Regions from separate parts of the Nakamurella multipartita DSM 44233 genome, predicted to be linked through region 2. Evidence: riboswitches for the same ligand, from Rfam matches in the RefSeq annotation. Region 2 holds a riboswitch; the other holds the start of a gene.
The links. A riboswitch is a leader RNA that binds a small molecule or an ion and turns the genes downstream of it on or off. The one in region 2 is predicted to bind cyclic di-AMP.
Positions count from the first base shown of each region.

Region 1: another riboswitch for cyclic di-AMP. It lies ahead of NAMU_RS31405 (transglycosylase family protein); the one in region 2 lies ahead of NAMU_RS15990 (C40 family peptidase).

Region 1 is NC_013235.1:2,569,737-2,577,214, reverse strand. It holds gene NAMU_RS11615 (YciI family protein) at 1-87, opposite strand, end outside; gene NAMU_RS11610 (RpiB/LacA/LacB family sugar-phosphate isomerase) at 241-675, opposite strand; gene NAMU_RS11605 (SRPBCC family protein) at 717-1,187, shown strand; gene NAMU_RS11600 (hypothetical protein) at 1,195-1,461, opposite strand; gene NAMU_RS11595 (VOC family protein) at 1,554-2,003, shown strand; gene NAMU_RS11590 (DUF3500 domain-containing protein) at 2,008-3,174, opposite strand; gene NAMU_RS11585 (putative quinol monooxygenase) at 3,253-3,573, shown strand; gene NAMU_RS11580 (MFS transporter) at 3,556-5,097, opposite strand; gene NAMU_RS31405 (transglycosylase family protein) at 5,169-5,939, opposite strand; cyclic di-AMP (ydaO/yuaA leader) riboswitch at 5,945-6,145, opposite strand; gene NAMU_RS11570 (glucose-1-phosphate adenylyltransferase family protein) at 6,551-7,478, shown strand, end outside.
Region 2 is NC_013235.1:3,558,203-3,565,680, reverse strand. It holds gene NAMU_RS15995 (glycosyltransferase family 4 protein) at 1-821, shown strand, start outside; cyclic di-AMP (ydaO/yuaA leader) riboswitch at 1,031-1,195, shown strand; gene NAMU_RS15990 (C40 family peptidase) at 1,211-2,551, shown strand; gene NAMU_RS15985 (metallophosphoesterase family protein) at 2,568-3,365, shown strand; gene NAMU_RS15980 (SRPBCC family protein) at 3,450-3,887, shown strand; gene NAMU_RS15975 (ArsA family ATPase) at 3,884-5,113, shown strand; gene NAMU_RS15970 (hypothetical protein) at 5,110-5,592, shown strand; gene NAMU_RS15965 (ROK family protein) at 5,589-6,533, shown strand; gene NAMU_RS27510 (hypothetical protein) at 6,558-7,157, opposite strand; gene NAMU_RS15955 (alpha/beta hydrolase) at 7,208-7,478, opposite strand, start outside.

The DNA.
Region 1 (7,478 bases), 990 kb from region 2:
GAAGCCGCCCATCATCTGCTCCCATTCGGGCGAGCCGTACTCCGGGGCGAACGCCTCGTCGCGGTAGATCAGCACCATGTACTCCATGACAACTCCCTGGGTCGAGCGGGGCGGATCTTCATGATCCCGCCGCGGCCGGGTCCGTCCCCGCCGCTGCCCCGTTGACGCAGCGGGCCGGCCGGATCGACACCCCGGCCACTCAGAATTTCCGGGACGCGGTCCCGCCGGGCCCGGACACCGTCAGAGCGCGTCCAGATGCTCGATGTTGGCGCGGTCGCCGGGATCGTCCGACGGGTCGGCAGCGAACCAGGCATCCAGGATCTCGGTCAGCACCGCCCGGGAGGTGCTCCGCAGCGACAACGCCAGCACGTTGGCATCGTTCCAGCGGCGCGCCCCGGCCGCGGTGGGGGCATCCCAGCACAGGGCGGCCCGGACGCCCGGCACCTTGTTGGCGGCGATGCTGGCGCCGGTGCCGGTCCAGCAGCAGACCACGGCCGACTCGGCCCGGCCCTCGGCGACGTCGCGGGCGGCGGCCGCAGAGGCCCACGCCCAGTCCGCTCGCTCTCCCGCGGCCAGCGCGCCGTGCCGGATGGGCCGGTGCCCGCGGGCCGTCAGCTCGTCGAGCACGGCCCGGGCGACCCCGGTGTCCTCGTCGGCGGAGACGGAGATGCGCACGGTCGGTCACGCTACCCGCGGCGAGCCGTAGCGTGAGCGGCATGCCGCAAGTCAGTGCCCAGGTCGTGGTCCCGGTCCCGCCGCAGGTCGCGTTCGCGGTGTCGCAGACCACCGGCGAGCTCCGGCTGACCTGGGACCCGTTCATCCGCCGGCAGTACTTCCTGGACGGGGCCACCGCGCCGGCCAAGGGGGTCCGCACCCGCACCCTGGCCCGGCTGGGCCCGGCGATGACCAGCGAGTACGTCTCCTACCGGCCACCCACCAGCGTGGGCATGACCATGGTCGACGGGCCCTGGTTCTTCGACCGGTTCGGCGGCGGGTGGCGGTTTCAGGCCCATCCCAAGGGCACGCAGGCGGTCTGGAAGTACACCTACTCGGTGCGGCCGGCCTGGCTGCGGCGGATCGCCGAGCCGATCGGCCAGTGGCTGCTGGGTCGCGAGATCCGCCGCCGCATCGAGGCTTTCGGCGCCGCCTGCCGGGATCCGGACATTCTGCGGGCGGTCGGCGGCTGAGCCTGAGTCAGGGTCGCTTGGGCTGGCCCAGCTTGTCGGCGATGCGGGCCGCGTCGGCCAGGCCGAGGCCGGTTGCCGCCCGCAGTTCCTTGACCGCCTGCAGCCGGCCCGCCTTGTCCCCCTGCCGGTACAGCTCCTTGACCCGAGCCGCCATCGCCGGGTCGATGCTGACCTCCGTCGGGTCGACCCGGCTCTTGGCCGCCCGGCGGATGGCCAGGAACGGGATGGTGAGTATCGCCAGCGAGATCAGGGTGATCCAGATCCAGGAGTCCACCGTCCCATCCTAGGAAGCAAACCCCGCGGCCCCGCCCACCGGCGCCCGGCGATCGATGGCGTCCACGACCGCCGGCGCGGATGCTGGTCGTCATGGACGAACCGCACCGCCGGGTGCTGCAGATGCGATTGGTGGTCGAGACCGCCGACTTCGACGAGGCCGTCGTGTTCTACCGGGACGTGCTGGGGGCGCGGGAGGAATTCGTCGGGCACGGGGACGCGGGCGAGAAGGTGATGATCCTGGACGTCGGGCGAGCCACCCTGGAGCTGTCCAACCCGGCCCAGGTGGCCATGATCGACCGGCTCGAGGTCGGCCGCCGGGTGGCGCCGCGGCTCCGGGTCGCGTTCGAGGTCGCCGACGTGGACGGGGCCACCGCCGCGTCGGTCGGTGCGGGCGCCGAGTTGATCGTGCCGCCGACGCGCACCCCGTGGGATTCGCGTAACGCCCGGCTGGCCGCCCCGGCCGGGCTGCAGCTCACCCTGTTCCAGGAACTCGACCCCCAGAGACTCGACCCCCAGCAACTCGACCCGGCCGAGGGTTAACCGGTCAGTGCCGGTGCTCGGCGCGGTGCCGGGCCAGCACGTCCAGGCCGAAGTCGGCGCTGGGGTCCCGCCACACCGAATGCGCATGGTTCGCGCCCCGTTGCGTGTTGTCCCATTCGATCAGCAGCCGGGGGCCCTGCAACCGGTAGTAGTGCGGCTGGCCGGCCTGGGTCGATCCGGCCCACGCGAAGGACACCTGGTCCAGCACGGCGTCGTCCAGGTACCGCGACGCCGGGGACAGCGCGTCGGGCACCCGGCCGAAATAGGTCGCCAGCAGGCGCCGCAGCAGCTCTCGTTGCTCGGCATCGAATTCGGCCGCGGCCACGCCCTTGGCCCGGGTGGTGTAGGCGACGACCCGGTGATCGTGCGCATCCAGGCCGGCGTTCCGGTCGATCCGGTCCGACAACGCCTGCAGCTTGGCCTGTTCCACCGGATCGGGGAAGGCCTCGTCCCGCCAGACCCCGGCCAACGGGATGACCTGGTCGCCGTCGGCGACGGTGGTCCGGTTGGCGGTCACGAAATCGGACGGGGCCTTGTCCAGCAGGATCGCCCGGCGGGCCAGCTCGGACGGCAGCGATCGGACCAGGTCCCGGCCCAGGTCCTCGACCCGGGCCAACGGCCGGTTGACCGCGCCGCCCAGCAACGGCGACGCGGCCGGGTCGGCCCCCAGGAACAACGGGGTCGCCGCGACCAGGGCACCGTCGACGATCAGGTTGTTCAGCGACACGTGGTGCCCGCCGAACCGCCATCCCCAGGGCGCCGACCCGCCCGGTTCCCCGAACACGCGCAGGTAGTACAGCCCCGGGTCACGGCCGCGGATCCGGTCGAACTTGGCCGTGAAACCCTCGATCTGGTCGAGCACGTTCTCCAGGCCCATGATCGTGGCCACCGTGACGTAGGCCGGGGTGGACAGCCCGGTGGAGATCAGCCGCATCGCCGCCCGATGCTGATCGGGGCGCTGCTGGTGCACGGTCAAGCCGCCGTGATCGGTCGGGGTGTAGAACCAGCGCCGGCGCTCGGCGTCGGTGGCCTCGTTGGCCGGCGGGTGGCCCAGGCCGCGCGCCCGCTGCCGCAGATCCAGGCTGTCCACCCAGGCCTGGGCGGCCCGGGCCATGGCCGTGGCCACCTCGCGGCGGGCGGCGTCGGCGGCGGCAGGCTCGGAGAGGTTCACCCCGGGAAATGTAGCGCCGCCTCGGGTACTGGGCCAGAATTCGACCGACCCCGGCCACCGGCGCCCCGAGGAGATCTGATGAGCACGCCCACCGATGCCAACCCCGAGCTGTTGACCGTCGTCGCCCACATGCGGGCCCGCGACGGCCGGCAGCAGGAACTGCGCGACGCGCTGATCGCCCTGGTCGAACCGACCAGCCGGGAAGAGGGTTTCGTCAACTACGACCTGCACCAGGGGGTCGAGGATCCGGACCTGTTCTACCTGTACGAGAACTGGGACAACGCCGCGCTGTTGGACGCGCACTTGGGCCGCCCGCACCTGACCGAGTTCGCCGCCCGGTTGCCCGAGCTGGTCGACGACAACGGCCTGACGATCACCCGGCTACGCCGGATCGCCTGACCGGACGGCGGCCCGATCGCGCCGCGGCAGCAGCAGCGAAAGCCCCACCCCGAGCCCGCAGAGCCCGGCGGTGACCAGGAAAATCTCCTGGTACTCGGTGGTCAGGGCCTGCTCCAGGGCCCGACTGAAAGCGGCCAGGCGGTCGTTGAACTGCTCGTCGGTGATCCCGATCGGCAACGGGGGCACCAGGTCTCGGGTCAGGTCCCGGAACCGCCAGAGCCCGAACGCGGTGAGCGCGGACAACCCGATCAGCATGCCGGTCATCCGCGCGACCACCACCGCGGCCGAGGCGACGCCGTGGGACGGGGCCGGCACCACCCGCAGCGTCACCGCGGACAGCGGCGCGATGACCAGCCCGAGGCCGAACCCGGCCACCGCCAGATCACTGTCCAGCGCGGGCATTCCGAACAGATGGGATGATTCGCGCACCTGGGGCGTCCAGCGGCTCATCAGGACGAATCCGCCGGCGGCCAGAGCCAAACCGGCCGCGCTGACCCACTTCTCACCGCACCGGGCGGCGAGCAGCCCGCCGACCAGGGCCCCGATGGGCAACGCCACCAGGAAGCGCACCAGCAGCTGGGCCGACTCGGCCGAGGTCATGCGCAATAGCGTCTGAGCGAACAGCTCGACGTCGACCAGGGTGACCATCAGGGCGGCCCCGGAGATCGCGCTGACCCCCAGACCGGTGAGCAACGCCCCCATCCGGACGCCCGCCGGATCCAGCAGCCGCACTCGGGCCCGCCGCTCGTACGCGACGAAGGCGACGACCAACGCCGCCACCCCGGCCAGCGCGGGCCATCCCCAGGACGGCAGGACGGATCGGGACGGGTCCGGGTTGTAGAGCGCGACCACCAGCAGGCCAAGGGCCAGGGCCAGCAGCGCGCCCCCGATCAGGTCGACGCCGGGGCGATCGCCCGGCCGCGCCGCGGAGCGGGGAACGGTCAGCTGCACCACGAGCATGGCGATCGCGGCCAGCGGCAGGTTGACCCAGAACACCCAGCGCCAGCTCTCCGGCTGGAGCGCGGCGAACAACGGCCACGAGGCGAACAGGGCGGCCACCCCGACGCCGTACAAGGTGCCCAGGACGCTGCCGATCTCCTGGGCGGCCCCGACCGCGCCCAGGACGCCGGCCCGGCGCCGCTCCGGCCACAGATCGGCGACCAGGGCCATGGTCACCGGCAACAGGGCCCCGCCGGCGATGCCCTGCACGGCGCGACCGGCCACCAGCAACGGCACCGAACCCGCCGCGGCGGTGAGGGCCGAGCCGGCGGCAAAGCCCAGCAGGCATAGCTGCAGCACCCGGCGCCGGCCGTACCGGTCGGAGGCCTGACCCAGCAGCGGCATGGCCGCGACGTACCCGAGCAGGAAACCGGTGACGATCGGGGTGGCCCGTTCCAGCCGGTTCACCGGGATGCCCAGGTCCACGACCATGTCGACCAGCAACCCGACGACGACGTACGCGTCCAGGGCGGCCAGCAGGACGGCCGTGCCGGCAGCCCCGATAGCCCAACGGCGTCCCCCCACGCCCGGATGTTACCGGGGTGACGGGACGCCGTCGGCTGGCTGCGGTCAGCGGGGACCGGGCGTGAGCTAGCTCACGGGATGCGCAGGACCTGGCCCGGGTAGATCAGGTTCGGGTCCGGGATGATGTCGGAGTTGGCCTGGTACACGGCCTCCCAGCCACCGGAGACGCCGTTGGCGGCGGCGATCTTGTAGAGGGTGTCGCCCGAGGCCACGGTGTAGGTGCCGTCGGCCGCGCTCCCGGCGGTCACCGACGAGCTGCTGGAGCCGGACGAGTCGCTGTCCTGGTTCCAGGAGCGGTGGCTGCCCCGCGAGGACTCCTGGGTGTCGTTCTGGCTGCGGCTGCTGCGCGAGGAGCTGCTGTCCGAGGACGAGCTGCTGGCGGAGCTGCCGGACGAGCTGCTGGAGGAGCTGTCGGACGAGCTGTCGGACGAGGAGGACGAACCGCTCACCGAGCGCTGGGTGGCACCCTCGCCGCCGCCGGCGTAGGCGCAGGCCCAGGCGCCCCAGCCCTGACCGGCCAGCGTCTTCTCGGCGATGGCGATCTGCTGCTCCTTGGTGGCCAGGTCGGCGCGAGCGGCGTACTCCTGGCCGCCGAAGGCGTTCCAGGTGGACTGCGAGAACTGCAGGCCGCCGTAGTAGCCGTTGCCGGTGTTGATGGACCAGTTGCCGCTGCTCTCGCACTGCGCGACGGCGTCCCAGGTCGAGTCGGGGGCGGCGGAGGCGGTGCCGGCGCCCAGACCCAGGGCGGCAGCGCCGGCGACCACGCCGACGGTGGCACCACGGAGGGCGAAGGTGCGGGCCTTGGAAGGCTTGCGATGGCGCGCGACGGTACGACGGGTCATGTCTGTGTTTCCCCTAGCTACGCCTGCGAGGTGAGCTGTCGGGTTCGGGCGCGACCCACTCCAGCGCCGATGGCGTTGGCGAATGGGTGCAGGGGATCGCCCGTCCGGACCCACTGGGGGTGGGCCCGAATTAACCCCAAGGAAGCCATGCGGCTCCCGAAGTTGGTTTCCCCGCTGCTGTCCTAGCCTTTCTGCTCTTTCGGTTCTCCGGGCCTGGGTGGACAGCACTCGGCGTGTGGCCCGGAGTTTTACGGACGGAGGCGCCGGGCGAAAACCCGGCTCCCACAAGACGATACGGAGCAGGGATCGAATGTCCAGGGACCCGATCTGGACATAACGGATTGGTAACGATCAGCTCGGCAGGCCGCGGTGCGGCGTTTTGGCTGCTGGACCGGGGTCTGACGACCGCTTCCCCACCCTCCGGTCGACCTACCTGTGGATCATCCAAATTCACCCGATCGGCCTAGTATTTTGGACAAGCTTTACTAGGACCGCGCACAGCGGTCGCACAGCGTGCGCACCGCCGCACCGGTCGGCCGCGCCAAGTATTCCCCGTTGTTCGCGTCAGTAAACACCGTGTGGCCCATGGGCCAGCGGGGAAGAGCCTGTGGATGACACATGGACGCGTGCTGTGCGTGGTGCTCGCCGGGGGCCGCGGATCGCGGCTGGGCCCCCTGACCACAGGCCGGGCCAAGCCGTCGCTGCCGGTCGGCGGCAACTACCGGTTGATCGATCTCGCCCTGTCCAACGCCGCCCACAGCGGCCTGTCCGACGTCTGGGTGCTCCAGCAGTACGAGCCGCACCTGCTCAGTGAGCATCTGGCCGGCGGTCGCCCCTGGGACCTGGACCGCACCCGGGGCGGCTTTCGTCTCCTCGCCCCGTTCCAGGGACCGGCCCACGACGGGTTTGCCTCCGGCAACGCCGACGCATTGATCCGGAACTGGCCGGTGATCGCCGCCTACGACCCGGAGGTCCTGCTGGTCTGCAGCGCCGACCACTTGCTCACCCTGGACCTGCGCGCCGTGCTGGCCCAGCATCGGGAGTCCGGCGTCGACGCCACCGTCGTGTCCACCACCCTGCCGGCGGGCGCGGACGTGTCCCGTTACCTGGTGGTACAGGCCGACGGCGGTCGGGTCCGCTCGGTCGACTACAAGCCCGAGCACGGCCGCGGCCGCTCCGTCGGCACCGAGGTCTTCGCCTACCGCCCGGACGTGCTGGCCGAGCACCTGCGCGAGCTGCATCGCACCGGCGAGCTCGGCGACTACGGCGAGCGGCTGTTGCCCAGCCTGGTCGCCGACGGCACCGTGGGCGACTTCCACCACCGAGGGCACTGGCGTGACCTGGGCACGCCGATGGCCTACCTGGACGGGCAGCTCGAGCTGTTGCGGGACCGGCCGCCGATGCGGCTGGACGACCCGGACTGGCCGATCCTGACCTCCATGCCGATGCGCGGTCCGGCCCGGGTCCGCCGGACCGCCGAGCTCGAACGCGTCTGGCTCGCGCCGGCCGCCGACGTCGCCGGCGCGGTGGTGAACTCGG
Region 2 (7,478 bases):
CGGACGGCATCGTGCGCACCGTCGCCTGTACCCACGGGCACGAGGTCGGGTGGTCGATGCTGCCCGGTGCGCGCCAGGCTCTGCGCCGGATCGGCCGGGACAACGACGTGCTCACCTTCGTCAGCCGCTATGCGCGGCGCCGCATCTCGGCCGCGTTGGGTCCGATGGCGGCCCTGGAATACCTGCCGCCGGGTGTGCTCACCCAGACCTACCGGCCCGATCCGGCGGCGCGACGCACGGTGCGCCAGGACTATTGCCTCGGCGATGCGCCGCTGGTGCTCTCGGTGTCCCGTCTGGTGGCCCGCAAGGGCCAGGACGCCCTGATCCGGGCGGTGCCGCGGCTGCGTGACCGGGTGCCCGACGTGCGAGTCCTGATCGTCGGCGACGGCCCCGACCGCGGGCGGTTGGAGTCGCTCATCGACCGGCTGCAGGTCCGGGACCAGGTGCGGCTGGCCGGGTCGGTTCCATGGGCCGATCTGCCGGCCCACTACGCGTCCGCCGACGTGTTCGCCATGCCCTGCCGGACGCGGGGCCTCGGGCTGGATGTGGAAGGCCTGGGCCTGGTGTTCCTGGAGGCCTCGGCCAGCGGGCTGCCCGTGGTGGCCGGCCGTTCCGGGGGCGCGCCCGAGACGGTGCTGCCGGGACGGACCGGAACGGTCGTCGACGGCCGCAACGTCGCCGAACTGGCCGACGCGGTGGGGGAGTTGCTGGCCGATCCGGCCCGGGCCGCGGCCTGGGGTGCGCACGGGCGGGACTGGGTCACCCGGGAGTGGACCTGGCAGGCGTCGGCGGATCGGTTGGCCGAGCTGCTGTCGGGCTGACCGCGCTCGGTGGCCGGGCCTGCCGCCCGGTCGGGTGAGCGCCGTCCCTACGTTGGTGACATCAATCACATCGAGTGGGCACTTTGCGCTGGTCGACAACGTTGTCGGCGAACTTTGAGAGGTTCGTCATGCTCGAATGGATTGCGACCGTTCGTGTTGTACTCGTAATCTGATCGTGACCTTGAGCAGCGGTTGCCGCTCGGCGCCCCTCCTGGTCACCGCCTAATCGATGCGGATGCATCGAACCGGGGACCCAGGTTCGTTGGGGTGAATCCCAGGCGCGAGGCCGGCGACCGATCGCCACCGCGCGCCGGGTAGGGCTACTTCCTGGCCCGAACCCGTCAGCTAACTCGGTCGGCGGCAAGGAAGAAGGGCTTGCCGTAACCGTCATGTCGAATCGTGGATACCCGCTGCGCTCCGCAGCCGCCGGTCGCACCAGACCCACCGCCGGGGCCGTCGGCCATATCGCTCGCACCCCTCGACGCGCTCGCGTCTACCGGCTCGCCGGCGGCATCGCCGTGGCCTGCACCCTGCTGTCCATCGCGGCCGCGCTTCCGGCCGCCGCCGACCAGCCCGTGATCGTGGCCGACCAGCCCGCCGCCGAGCAGCCGGCCGCCGGCCAGGCCGCCGTCGCCGTGCCGACCACGGCCGAGGAGGCCAAGCAGGCCTGGCTGGACGCCGCCCGCCGGGCCGAGACCTACAACGAGCAGGTCCTCACCGCGCAGGCCGCCGTCGACGCCGCCAAGGCCAAGTCCGATGCCGCCGCCGCCGAGCTGGCCGCCGCCGCCGACCGCACCTCGGCCGAGCAGCAGAAGGTCGCCGCCGCCGACGCGGTCGTCGCCCAGTACCAGGCCAAGGTGGACGCGTTCGCCAACGCCAGCTTCCGCGGCGCCCGGCTCAGTGACATCTCCGCCCTGTTGACCGCCGGCAGCCCGGACGACTACCTGGACAAGGCCGGATCGCTCGACCAGATCGCCACCGACCAGCAAGCCACCCTGAGCGGGGCGCTGGCCGCCCGCCAGATCGCGGCCGACGCCCGGACCTCGGCCCAGGCGGCCGAGAACCAGGCCCGCGCGGCCAAGCAGGCCGCCGATCAGGCCACCGCGGACGCCCAGGCCGCCCGCGACGCCCTGGACACCGGCCGCGCCCAGCTGGACGGGGAGATCGCCGTCTACCAGCTGGCCTTCGCGCAGCTCTCCTCGTCCGACGTCGACGCCGCCGTGGCCAGCCAGGAGGCGGCCAACCTGGACGCGGCCTCGGTCGCCCGGCAGGCCCAGCAGGCGGCCCAGCGCGATCGCGCCGGGCTGGCCAGCGACGCCGCGCCGGTGGGCGACACCGGCCCGGCCTTCGCTGCCTGGGCGGCCGCGCACGCGCCGAGCGTGCAGGCCGGCATCGCCGTCGAGGCCGCGCTGTCCCGGCAGGGTCTGCCCTACGTCTGGGGTGCGGTTGGACCGGACACCTTCGACTGCTCCGGCCTGATGCTGTGGGCCTGGCAGCAGGCGGGGATCGAGATCCCCCGCAACAGCGCCGCGCAGGCCGAACTGCCGCAGATCCCGCTCGATCAGCTGCAGCCCGGGGACCTGGTCACCTACTACTCGCCGGTCAGCCACGTCGGCATGTACGTCGGCGACGGCAAGGTGCTGCACGCCTCGATGCCGGGGGTGCCGATCAAGGTGGTCGACCTGGCGGCGGCCGGCCCGAACCCCACCGGGCACGCGGTCAACCGCTGACCCCTACCGTGGTCGGGTGCGCCTGAAGTTCGTCTCCGATGTCCACGGCAATATCGCCGGCCTGCGCGAGGTGGCTCGCCAGCCGGGCCAGCTCGTGGTGCTGGGCGACCTGATCGACTACGTCGACTATCACGACGCGGCCGGCGGCATCCTCGGGCGCATCTTCGGTGCGACCCGGGTCCAGCCGTTCATCGATCTGCGGCTGGCCGGCGAGTTCGACCGGCTCCGGCAGCTCAACCACGACCTGTGGGACAGCATCCCGGACCCCATGGGCACCCTGACCGACGTGGTCACGGCCCTGTACCGGGACGTGCTGGAGGCGATCGGGCCGGACGCCCTGCTCACCCTGGGCAACGTGGACGTCGCCGACCTGTGGACCGAGGTGGCCGGCGGGCAGCTGCCCTATCTGGACGGTGAGGTCGTCGAGATCGCCGGGCGCCGGTTGGGCTTCGTGGCCGGTGGGGCCAGCCGCCGGATCGGGAGTGTCTTCGGCGGCCCGTCGCCGGTCTGGCGGCCGTTCATGCGCACCCACCAGGACTACCGAGCCGCCGTCGCGGCCCTGGGGCCGGTCGACATCCTGTGCTCGCACGTGCCGCCGGCGATCCCGCTGCTGCGCTACGACGTGGTCCCGGGCCGGATGGAGATGTGTGGACCGGGCCTGGTCGAGGCGATCGACGCCCACCGCCCGGCCATGTCCGTGCACGGTCACGTGCACCAACCGATCGCCCGCCGGCTGCGGCGGGGGCGCACCGAATGTGTCAACGTCGGCCACTTCCAGCGCTACCCGACCCCGTTCGAGGTCGACCTGCGCTGACCGGACCACCCGGGAGAGACGAAGGACACCCGCCCAAGGCAGCCATCTGCAGCCGAACGTCATCGACCTGGGTAGCCTTCCTGCATGGCCAATGGATCCTCGCAGTCGATCACGATGACTGCCGAACCGTCGGTGATCATGGACGTGATCGCCGACTTCGCCGCCTATCCCGAATGGGCGGGTGCGGTGAAAAGCGTCGAGGTCACCGTTCCCGGCGAGGACGGTCGGGCCAAGCAGGTGAAGTTCAGCATGGATGCGGGCCTGCTCAAGGACACCTACGAGCTCGCGTACACGTGGGCCGCCGACGGCATGAGCGTGTCCTGGACCCTGGTGTCCGGGCAGTTGCAGAAGTCCCAGCAGGGCTCGTACGTCCTGGCCACCACGCCCAAGGGCACCGAGGTCACCTACACGCTGGCGGTCGATCTGGCCGTGCCGATGATCGGGGTGCTGCGTCGCAAGGCCGAGCGGGTCATCCTGGACACCGCGCTGAAGGAGCTGAAAAAGCGGGTCGAAGCCGGATGAGAATTGCCCTGCACACCGGCAAGGGCGGGGTCGGCAAGACGACCATCTCGGCGGCCACCGCGATCGCGTGTGCCGCCGGCGGGGCGCGCACGCTGCTGGTCTCCACCGACCCCGCACACTCCATCGCCGACGTGCTCGGCACCCCGGTCAGCGGCGACCCGACCCCGGTCGTGGGCGTCCCCGGGCTGTGGGCCGCCCAGGTCGACACCCGCGGCCGCTTCGAGCAGAGCTGGTCGCACATCCGCGACTATCTGGTCGGGGTGCTGGCCGCCCGCGGCATGGCCGAGGTGCAGGCCGAGGAACTGGTCGTGCTGCCCGGCGCCGAGGAGATCGTCGCGCTGCTGGAGCTGCGCCGGCTGGCCGCCTCCGGTGACTTCGATTCGATCGTGGTCGACTGCGCGCCGACCGGCGAGACGCTGCGGCTGCTGGCGCTGCCCGAGACCATCGGTTTCTACGCCCAGCGCCTGCTCGGCGCGCCGCAGCGGGTCCTGCGCAGCATCGCCGCGTCCTTCACCGGCATGCCCGGCGGGCCCAGCGCCACCGTGCGGGACGCGGTGGGGGAGCTGCTCTCCGACCTGATGGCCGCGCGGGCGTTGCTGGCCGACCCGGAGATCACCGGGGTCCGGCTGGTGCTGACTCCCGAACGGATGGTGGTGGCCGAGGCCCGCCGGCTGTTCACCGCGCTGTCCCTGCACGGATTCGCCGTCGAGGCGGTCACCGTCAACCGGCTGCTGCCCCGCGGGGTGGGCGGTGATTTCCTGCGCCGTCAGCGGGAGAGCCAGCGTGAGGCGATGGTCCAGGTCGAGGAATCGTTCCAGGGCCTGCCCATCCACCGGGTCCGGCAAAAGCCCGAGGAGCCCATCGGCGTCGACCAGCTGTCCGAGCTGGCGACCGACATCTTCGGCTCGGTCGACCCCCTCGCCGTCGCGCCACCCGGTCCGGCGATCGAGGTCAGCGGGTCCGACGGGTGGTACCGCCTGTCGCTGCCGCTGCCGCTGGTCCAGCGCGGCGACATCGCGCTTTCCCGGTCCGGCGCCGACCTGGTGGTCACCGTCGGCGACGTCCGCCGGCGGATCGCCCTGCCGTCGGTGCTGCAGCGGTGCACGACCGAGGGCGCCAACTTCGAGGCCGGCCGCCTGATCATCGACTTTGCCGCCGATCCCGCGCTGTGGCCGGCCGCCCTCACCTCCGGCCTGACCGGGGCGGCGCTGGCCGGTGCCGGGTGAGCGGGGAGGGCGAGCACGGGCAGCAGGGACCGTCGTCGCCGGCGGTGGGACCGCTGGCGGTCGAGGCCGCGCTGCTGCTGGACGTGGTCGCCGATCGGTTGACCGCGCTCAAGCCGGAGACCTCCGGCGCCGAGTCGGCCGGCCCGACGACGGGCTCGACCGGGCCGGAGGGCGCGGACGCCACCCACGAGAGCACCGCCGGCCGCCCGCTGGGCCCTGACGGTCGCTGCCCCGAATGCGGATCGGTCCCGGGCGCGTCGTGCACCGCGTGCCCGCTGTGCCGGTTCCTGGCCATCCTGCGCGGTGAGCGACCCGAGACCACGGCCAAGCTGGTCGACGGCGCCCTGCTGATCGTCCGCGCGCTGCGCACGATGATCCCGGACGCGCCCGCGCCGGCCGGTGGCTCGGCCGGCCCCGGCGACCCACCGCCACCGCCACCTGCGCGTCGGGGTGGCTTCGAGCGGATCGACATCGGATGAGCAAGACCATCGGCATCGACATCGGCGGTACCTCGGTGCGCGCGGCCGTCATCGACGGCATCTCCATCGGCCCGTCCCTGCGTGAGGCCACCCCGCACACCGAACGGGAGACCGAGGACCTGCTGGTCACGCTGATCACCAAGTTGGCGGCCAGCCAGCCGGTGTCCGCGGTCGGGCTGGCCGTGGCCGGGTTCGTCAGCGCCGACCGGCAGCGGGTCATGTTCGCCCCGCACCTGGCCTGGCGGGACGCTCCGGTGCCCGAGCGGGTGTCCGCCCGGGTGGGCCTGCCGGTAGTGATGGACCACGACGTGAACTCCGCGGCCTGGGCCGAGTACCGCCTGGGCGTGTCCGCGGGATCCTCCATCGCCCTGCTGGTCGCCCTGGGCACGGGGATCGGTGCCGGGCTGCTCGTCGACGGCCAGATCTACCGCGGGGCGCACGGCGTGGCGCCCGAGCTCGGTCACCTGACCGTCGTCCCCGGCGGCCGGCCCTGCCCGTGCGGCAAGCAAGGGTGCTGGGAGCGTTACTGCTCGGGCACCGCGTTGGCCCAGACTGCCCGGCTGCAGATGGCCGACCATGACGCGCCGGTGCTGCGCCGACTGTCCGGGGACGACCCGGCCGCCGTCACCGGGACCATGGTCGCGGTGGCCGCCACCGAGGGCGACCCGGTCGCCCTGGGCGCGATGGACGAGCTCGGCCATTGGCTGGCCGCCGGCCTGGCGCTGGTCACCGACGTGCTCGACCCGGAGATGATCGTGATCGGCGGTGGGGTGTCGGCCGCGGCCGGCATGTTCCTGCCGCTGGCCGTGTCCGAGTTCGGCCGGTCCATCACCGGCGCCGGCCACCGGCCGTTGCCACGGGTCGAACTGGCCCGGTTCGGCGACCGGGCCGGCATCATTGGGGCCGCGCTGCTGGCGGCCGAGGCCGCCGGCACCGCCTGATCCGGGCGGACCACGCCGAGCCGGTCAGACTGCCGCGCCGTCGTCCCAGCCGTCGCCGCTGTCTCCGCCCCGGCGCCGCCAGATCCCGGTGAGCAGCAGCACCGACCCGCCGACGATGCCCAGCACGGCCAAGATCATCGCCAGGTCGGGGGAGACGGCCAGCAGCCCGGGCCGGGTGAGCAGCAGGATCCCGGCCACGATCAGCAGCACCGAGCCGATCGTGCGCAGCGTGGGGCGGGGTAGTGGCGGAGGCTCGGGCGGGGTGAAGTGCTCCTGGTCGGCGTCGCGTTCGGCCTGCTCGCGGGCCTCGCTCTCGGCGAAGGCGGCCACTTCGGCGGCCCGTTCCAGGCGCCGCAGCTCGCGCCGCCGGGCCCGTTCGGAGGCGGTATCCGGAGCCGGTGCGGGCTCCGGGGCCGGGGTGGCCTCGGGGGCCGGCGGTGTCGGGGGCTCCAGACCGATGGGCGGGCCACCCGATGGGTGCCGGCGCACGCTGTCGGTGATCATCCCGGACACGATGTCGGCGAAGGCGGCGTCGACGTCGAGGTCACTGGGATTGGCCCGCCAGGAACGATCCCGGGATGCTGCCGGCTCGACTGCGTCCGAGGACCCGGCGGGCTCGCTCAAGCCCCCCGTCTCCACCCGATCGGGCCGGTCGTCGTCTCCCGGGGCCACCGTCACGGCAGGCTCGCGGTGACTTTCTCGATGAACTCCACCGACGCGTCGAAGATCAGCGGGGCGTCGTAGTCCATGGTCGCGACGTGAAAGCTGCGAGTGAGCTCGATCACGGTGACGTCGGCCGAACCCACCTCGTCCCGGACGACCTGCGCGTTGACCGGCTCGACGATGTGGTCCACCGTCGAGTGCAGTAGCAACACCGGAGCGGTGATCCTGGGCAGGTCCCGGCGGACGATGGGCCACGCCTTGGACAGGGAGTAGGCCGCGCGG